2 regions of the Ewingella sp. C233 genome follow, and region 2 is predicted to be linked to the other one. Evidence: predicted binding sites of a transcription regulator. Region 2 holds the regulator's gene; the other holds the start of a gene.
The links. The regulator ArgR, encoded in region 2, controls arginine synthesis, uptake and breakdown. The targets are predictions, from matches to a motif close to ANTGAATAAAAATACANT.

Region 1 (4,246 bases), on a different contig from region 2:
CGCAGACCGGCCTTTTTCACCACGGGCAGATTCAGCTTTTTCATCAGCTCATCGACAAGGCAACCACCGCCGTGAACGATCACCAATGGGCGCTGATATTGCTGGCGGTAAGTCACGAGCGCCATGAACAGGCGCTCAAGCGCTTCTTCATTGTCCAGCAACACACCACCTAATTTGATAACTAACGGATTCATAGCTGTTTGCGCCTCAACCGGTTAAAAGTATGTACTTGATTTTATCTAAGGTTTTTATAGCAGTGATTGTGTTTCGGGGAAACCGAATCGCAGGTTCAGACATTGCACAGCCTGCGCGGATGCGCCTTTAAGTAGATTGTCTTCGGTTGCCACCACAATCAGGTGTTCGCCTTTGACCGCAAAACCGATATCACAGAACGGCAGCCCGACCACATCTTTCAGTGCCGGAACGCCTTTGGTGTAGAGACGCACCAGAGGTTTATCGTGATAGGCGTTGTGGAAAGCTTCAGCCACGTCCTGCGCCGTCACGCCCGCTTTCAGGCGGCAGGTGATGGTCGCCAGAATGCCGCGCGGGAAATTCCCCAGATGCGGCGTGAAAATCACCGGCACGCCGAGGTGCTCGACAATTTCCGGATGATGACGATGATTGAACAGGCCGTAAGGTTGCAGGCTGACTTCACAGAAGCTGTTGCCGATAGACGCTTTACGCCCTGCACCGCTGACGCCGCTGGTGGCGTTGATCACCGGCCACTGGCTGTCATTGAGCAGATCGTTTTCGAGCAGAGGTTTGAGCGCCAGCTGCGAAGCCGTCGGGTAACAACCCGGTACGGCGATAAGCTGGGCGTCTTTGATTTTGTCAGCCTGCCATTCGGCCAGGCCGTACACCGCCTTGTCCAGCCAGTCGAGATGCTGGTGTTCAAAGCCGTAAAATTCGGAGTAAAACTCAGGTTTGTTGACGCGGAACGCACCGGACAAATCAAACACCACGCAACCGGCCGCCAGAAACTGCGGGGCTAAGTCGTGGCTGACTTCATGGGCCGTAGCCAGAAAAACCACATCGACGCCTTTCGCGGCTTCCTGAACATCTTTCATCGCTAAAACAGGCAGATCAACGATGCCTTTTAACTGCGGGTGCAAATCAGAAAGCAATTTTCCTGCATCTGCACTTTGCGCTGAAACCGTTAAACCGGTTATGTTCATATGTGGGTGGCGGCTCAGGTAAGCCGCGAGTTCGGCTCCGGCATAACCCGTGGCACCAACAATCAGCGTATTCAACATGGGGTCTGTTCACCTTCTCAACTTAACTGTATGGCTTTGCGATACAGCGTACTACTTAGGTAACAGGGATCACCGCGTTATACGCCGTTCACCCGCGAAATTTTCGACCATTTCGTTTTGCGAACCCGGTAAACTTTTTCCGGTTTCCTTACGTGCTGGCTTAATGTATTTTTATTCACATAAACTGCATGAATATGAATACTACCCTAACTAAAGGCTGTCAACAGTGAAGATGAAATTACCTCCTTTTATTGAGCTTTACCGGGCGTTAATCGCGATACCTTCGATCAGTGCCACCGACAGCGCATTGGACCAAAGTAATGAAACCTTAATCAACGTGTTGGCTGGCTGGTTCCGCGATCTTGGCTTTAAGGTTGAGATTCAGCCCGTACCTAATACACGTAATAAATTCAACATGTTGGCCAGCACCGGTGAAGGCGCAGGTGGTCTGCTGTTAGCGGGTCATACCGATACGGTTCCTTACGACGATGGCCGCTGGACCCGTGACCCTTTCACCCTGACCGAACACGAAAATAAGCTGTACGGTTTGGGTACGGCTGACATGAAAGGTTTCTTTGCTTTTATCGTCGATGCGCTGCGTGATGTCGACATAACGAAACTGACTAAACCGCTATATATTCTGGCGACCGCCGATGAAGAAACGACCATGGCCGGTGCCAGCTATTTTTCGAAGAATACGGCGATTCGCCCGGACTGCGCGATCATCGGTGAACCGACGTCGCTCAAACCAGTGCGCGCGCATAAAGGCCACATCTCGAACGCCATCCGTATTACGGGCCAGTCGGGCCATTCTAGCGATCCGGGGCGCGGCGTTAATGCCATCGACCTGATGCATGACTCCATCACCCAACTGATTGGCCTGCGCAATATGCTGAAAGAGCGTTATAACCACAGCGGGTTTGTCATTCCTTATCCGACCATGAACTTCGGCCACATCAGCGGCGGCGACGCAGCCAACCGCATCTGTGCCTGCTGCGAACTGCACATGGATATCCGCCCGCTGCCGGGGCTGACATTGTCTGACCTGGACGGACTGTTGCAAGAAGCGCTGGAACCGGTAAGCAGCCGCTGGCCGGGCCGGGTGGCTATCGAAGAACTTCACCCGCCGATCCCCGGTTATGAGTGCCCGCCGGACCACCAGTTGGTGCAGGTGGTGGAAAAACTGCTCGGCGTGGAAACCGAGATCGTCAACTACTGCACTGAAGCCCCGTTTATTCAGGAGCTGTGCCCGACGCTGGTGCTCGGCCCCGGTTCTATTGAACAGGCACATCAGCCAGACGAATACCTTGATACCGCCTTTATCAAACCGACCCGTGAGTTGATCACGCAGGTCGTGCACCATTTCTGCTTCCACTAATCCTGTATTGCAGATGGGGCAGAAACAAACAGGGCACCTGCGGGTGCCCTTTGATACTGTACAAAAGCGTGATTAGCCAAACTGATATCGGGCTGGCGATGATGAAAATTCAGCAAGTTTGCCAAAAACACCATTTTTCTAGTGAGGAAATCGGTCGTTTTGCGGTAAAACAGGTGCTGTTTTAAAAAATGTGATCAAGTTCGCAGTGTAAAAATGAATCAAGGCGACAGCGTCTTACGGGTGATAGTTATTTACAGAAAATATAATTTTAAATAAAAGAACGGGTAGAGGGTCAGAGGCGATATGAACGAACAATATTCCGCAATGCGCAGTAATGTCAGTATGTTAGGTACACTGCTTGGCGACACGATCAAAGATACGTTGGGAGAGCATATCCTTGATCGTGTTGAGAAAATTCGTAAGTTATCCAAATCCTCACGTGCCGGTAATGAGGCAGATCGTAAGGAGCTGCTTTCCACGCTGCAAAATTTGTCCAATGACGAACTGCTGCCTGTGGCCCGTGCTTTCAGCCAGTTTTTGAATTTAACCAACGTTGCCGAGCAATATCACAGCATTTCGCCGCACGGTGAAGCCGCGAGTAATCCGGATGCGCTGGCACAGCTGATTGAACGCCTGAAGTCCAAAAATCTGACTTCCCAACAACTGCGTGACGCGGTTGAAGAACTGTCTATCGAGCTGGTTTTAACCGCTCACCCAACCGAAATTGCCCGCCGTACGTTGATCCACAAACTGGTGGAAGTGAACAGCGGTCTCAAACAGCTCGACCACAATGATCTGGCCGACTACGAACGCAAACAGATTATGCGTCGTCTGCGCCAGCTGATTGCCCAGTCATGGCATACCGACGAAATCCGTAAACATCGCCCTTCTCCTGTTGATGAAGCCAAGTGGGGCTTTGCTGTCGTTGAAAACAGCCTGTGGGAAGGCGTTCCGGCTTTCCTGCGTGAATTTAACGAACAACTGGAAACCTCGCTCGACTATAAAATGCCGGTGGAAGCCGTACCGGTGCGATTCACATCCTGGATGGGTGGTGACCGCGACGGTAACCCGAACGTCACCGCGGATATTACCCGCCACGTACTGCTGCTTAGCCGCTGGAAAGCCACTGACCTGTTCCTGCGCGACATCGCGGTGCTGGTCTCCGAGCTTTCGATGACCGAATGCACGCCAGAGCTGCGTGAATTGGCAGGAGGCGAAGGCGAGCCAGAAGCGTACCGCGTGATCATGAAACGTCTGCGCGCTCAGTTGCTTTCAACCCAAACCTATTTGGAAGCGCGCCTGAAGGGCGAACGTCTGCCGCGCCCGCATGATTTACTGGTCAATAACGATCAGCTGTGGGAACCGCTGTACGCCTGCTATCAGTCACTACAAGCCTGCGGCATGGGCATTATTGCTAACGGCCAATTGCTCGACACGCTGCGCCGCGTGCGCTGTTTCGGCGTACCTCTGGTGCGTATCGACATCCGCCAGGAGAGCACGCGCCATACCGACGCGATTGCTGAAATCACCCGTTATCTAGGCCTTGGCGACTATGAAAGCTGGTCAGAGTCTGACAAACAGGCATTCCTGATCCGTGAACTGAATTCCCAGCGTC
Region 2 (4,246 bases):
TTGAACCCGGTAATGCTAAATGTGAAGGACTTCTGTAATGATGACGCTGAGGCAGAGATCTTATTGGTAGATTTCTGCGGTTGCGTGATAAGCACCGTCGTTATGGGCTTCAATCACACGGTAAGATTTTGCACCCATGCTGTCGGCTTTATCGGACAGTTTCTGGCGGATATCCATAGAGACGCCGTTAACACCGCTGACGTTAATCACGCCCATAGGCTGTAAATTCTGTACCTGATCGTTGGTGACCAGCTGTGCCGCTGAAGCGCCGAATGAAACGGCAGTAAACAGGCTAAGGGCAGCAAGGGTAGTAATGATTTTCATGACAATTTCCTGATATTTATGACGTTGATATCAACTTTTCATCGCAACGTCGATTCATGTTTGGGATTCATCAGGTCTGTATTATCAAGATTGAAGGGCGTTCTCACGCTCTGGAAACTTGGTGTGTTGCAGTGATAAATCCATTGGGTATTTCGTTTTGATTCCGCAAACCTGGTTGTGCTCAGGCCTCTTCGCTTTATCTACCTGACACGTTTATTGGTAAATTTCTGCGGTAGCGTGGAAGTTGCCTTCTTCACGAACTTCGATCACGCGAAAGGATTTAGCACCTTTTTCGTCAGCTTTTGCGGACAGTGCCTGGCGGATATCTGAAGGAGCGCCGGCGATGCCGCTTACGCTAATCATTCCAACAGATTGCAATTTTTGCGCCTGATCCTGTGTAACGGGTTGTGCTGCAAAAGCACCAAATGACAGGGCAGATAGAATGCTTAATGTTGCGATAGCAGTAGTAACTTTCATGATTAACCTCGTCTATTTTATTATGCGTCCGAACAAACAGTGATTCACATCACGAAAATGAGTATACATGTGGTAACTGAGAATATTAATAGTTTGCTAATAGTTTTTTTGGTGGTTATAAGTGTGCTTGTCGTGTTTTTAATAACTAAAAGATATTAAAAGAGATGTAAAAATGAACGAATTGAATGATTGGTTATTAAAATCAGAAGGTTGAGCTGCTTTGACTATTTGTGCGTAATTTTACAGTTGTTCGCACTAATGAAACGATGATGTAACGATGATGTGACCTGTAATGAGCTATTTGCCCGTAAAAAACGCTGTCATGGAGTAACAGAGGGAAAAATGAGAGGCATTTATAAGGTAGTTAAAATAAAAAGGATAACTATTACCGGTATGGTGGGGAGCTTGCAGGATACCTTCAGAGGAAAATTGCGGGTAACCTGCACATAAAGTGTAATGCGGAGAGTCCATTAAGCTGAACAGAGAACCGTTTTACAGTTCCTGTTCGAAAAGGCTAAGAATCGCTTCGTACAGCTGTTTAACGCTGAAACCGCGGGCAGGTGTGGTGAAAATGGTGTCATCACCGGCAATGGTGCCCAGAATTCCTTCTGATTTCCCCAATGAGTCCAGCAGTCGGGCTATTAACTGCGCTGCCCCCGGGCTGGTGCGGATAACGACGACGGCTTCATTGTAATCGATATCTAATACCAGATTCTTTAATGGACTGGTGGTGGTTGGGACACCGATTTCCGCAGGCAGACAGTAGACCATTTCCATTTTTGCATTGCGGGTCCGTACCGCGCCGAATTTGGTCAGCATGCGCGAAACTTTCGATTGATTGATGTTCTCGAAGCCATCTTCTTGTAAGGCGAGGACAATTTCGCCCTGAGAGCTGAACTTCTCTTCCTTCAATAACGATTTGAAGGCTTTGATCAGATCTTCCTGTTTAGCAGGATTACGCATTTTGCACCCTGAGGTCATAACGATAGTGTTGCAGATTATGCATATATTTGAATTTTTATTCAATAAGCGTTCTGCAATGAATCTTGGATTATCCGGAATATCAGGTGTGAAGCCAAGGTTGCAGACGATTAAATGTGATGAATATGCCAATTTCGTGCATTCTCAATCGGACTTTTGGTGAACAAATTGTTATGAAAATGATATTGTCCTGATGTTGACTTCGGGTGTAATGTAACCGCCAGTTAACCTGTCGTGTTTCGTGAGGCTATTTCAGGTCTGATTGTTTTATGCCACTGAAGCATAAGCAAAATAATCTTAAATTAAGCCGACAAACTACCTTAATGCTGCGTAACTTCTCACTATCGGGGTTCCAGGATTGTGTTTGGTCATCCAGTAGATTAAGGTCATAACTAGATGAATTCACGGCGATTTTTAAGTTTTTGTTAAAAAAGGAGTACAGGATGAAAGTTGCAGTTCTCGGTGCAGCCGGTGGTATCGGCCAGGCCCTCGCTCTTCTACTCAAGACGCAATTACCTTCAGGTTCAGAACTCTCGCTGTATGACATTGCACCGGTAACGCCGGGCGTTGCTGTCGACCTAAGCCATATCCCTACTGCTGTAAAAATCAAAGGCTTCAGCGGCGTCGATGCTACTCCGGCATTAGTGGGTGCTGACGTCGTGCTGATTTCAGCCGGCGTGGCGCGTAAGCCGGGTATGGATCGTTCTGACCTGTTCAACGTCAATGCGGGCATCGTTCGTAATCTGATTGAACAAGTTGCAAAAACCTGTCCAAAAGCATGCATTGGTATTATCACTAACCCTGTGAATACCACGGTAGCTATCGCGGCGGAAGTATTGAAAAAAGCCGGCGTTTACGACAAAAACAAATTGTTTGGCGTAACGACCCTGGATGCTATTCGCTCGAACACGTTTGTGGCCGAACTGAAAGGTAAACAGCCGCAGGATATCGAAGTACCGGTAATTGGTGGCCACTCTGGCGTCACTATTTTACCTCTGCTTTCACAGATCTCTGGTGTCACTTTCAGCGAAAGCGAAGCGGCTGACTTAACCAAACGTATTCAGAATGCGGGTACGGAAGTGGTTGAAGCCAAGGCCGGTGGTGGATCAGCAACACTCTCTATGGGCCAGGCTGCGGCACGATTTGGTTTGTCCTTAGTGCGTGCACTGCAAGGCGAAAGCAACATTGTTGAGTGTGCCTATGTTGAAGGCAATGGCGAATATACACGCTTCTTCGCGCAGCCAATTCTGCTGGGTAAAAATGGTGTTGCTGAACTGAAAAGCATCGGTAAGCTGAGTGCGTTTGAGCAAAGCTCTCTTGACGCGATGCTTGATGTCTTGCGTAAAGATATTGAACTGGGTGAGCAATTCATCAATAACTGATCGCAGCCGATTGATGCTCAATAAGCCGCCGGCATTCAAACCGGCGGTTTTTTTATGTGTAAATGCCTAGCCCTTATTAGGTGCCCGAATTTTGCGCTCAATGCGTTGTGAAGTGGTTGCATCAAAGTAGCGGTTTGGCCAAATCATTGAAGGATGCAGGCCGATGGCATCGGCAATGATACGTTCCCCTTTAGGCCATGGTCGTGACAGTGCATTTGCCAGTGTGGATGAGCTTAACCCAGCGCCACGAGAAACTGCCGCAAGCGTTGTTCCCTTTTTTCGCAGCGCTGCGATGATGTCTGCCTGATGCCAATTTTCTTTATGTCCTTTCATGTCTATTCCCTTTCATTACCGGCCAGATATTTAATGTTTTTTAATGAAATTGTGATTTTTGGAATCAAGATCTGAAATATTGAATTTCATGATTTATGTTTCCGTTTCTGAAAAGTATGTTGATTGTTTTCTGGAAAATATCTCTTTCTGATTATTAACGCAAATGCGTAATATGAATTTTTTATGGTAAGGCAGAAGACTTGTTTTTAAATATTTATTTATTAATAAGATAAAAGAGGTAAAATATTTTTCGTGTTAGTGGTTCCCGTTAAATGTTTTGTTATAAAGTGAGTTTCTCAAGTCGGATGTAGCTATTATTTAACATTTTCAGTCATTAATTTAGGGTGGGTGATGTTAATAACTTGATGTATTTTATGGACTTGTGGTTTTTTTATTGTTTTTTATTAAATGTTGAAATAAATCATTTTTCCAAAAAATGTAATTTGTACATTACCTGTTTCATAAAAAACATTCATGAGTGTCAATTGTGCGCATTTTATTCATTGGAATGACATCAATTCATGTTTCTCCATTCTGATAAGTAGTGCTATAAGTTAGTTGCAGTTATTAAATATGCATTTAAATGGAAAGGTGAATGGCTTCTGTAATGCTCTTCGTCATCTCAAGGATTTCTAACATGTTCTTATGTGCCAGAGTGCCATTGGAAAGGGAGAGTTATGAAAAAAGAGTGGTTTGCCGCAAGTGAACTCATTGGCTTTGATGGATTACCCTCTTCTACTCAGGGTATA

Region 1: the regulator ArgR is predicted to act here: its motif matches at 1,416-1,433, upstream of argC (N-acetyl-gamma-glutamyl-phosphate reductase).

Annotation. Positions count from the first base shown of each region.
Region 1 covers NZ_JBUZRI010000007.1:21,004-25,249, forward strand. Annotated here, with positions in the region: gene argB (acetylglutamate kinase) at 1-194, opposite strand, end outside; gene argC (N-acetyl-gamma-glutamyl-phosphate reductase) at 249-1,253, opposite strand; gene argE (acetylornithine deacetylase) at 1,480-2,631, shown strand; gene ppc (phosphoenolpyruvate carboxylase) at 2,935-4,246, shown strand, end outside.
Region 2 covers NZ_JBUZRI010000003.1:429,453-433,698, reverse strand. Annotated here, with positions in the region: gene yhcN (peroxide/acid stress response protein YhcN) at 61-324, opposite strand; gene yhcN (peroxide/acid stress response protein YhcN) at 538-801, opposite strand; gene argR (transcriptional regulator ArgR) at 1,294-1,764, opposite strand; gene mdh (malate dehydrogenase) at 2,226-3,164, shown strand; gene ACZRKO_RS17205 (helix-turn-helix domain-containing protein) at 3,231-3,497, opposite strand; gene ACZRKO_RS17200 (DNA-binding protein) at 4,175-4,246, shown strand, end outside.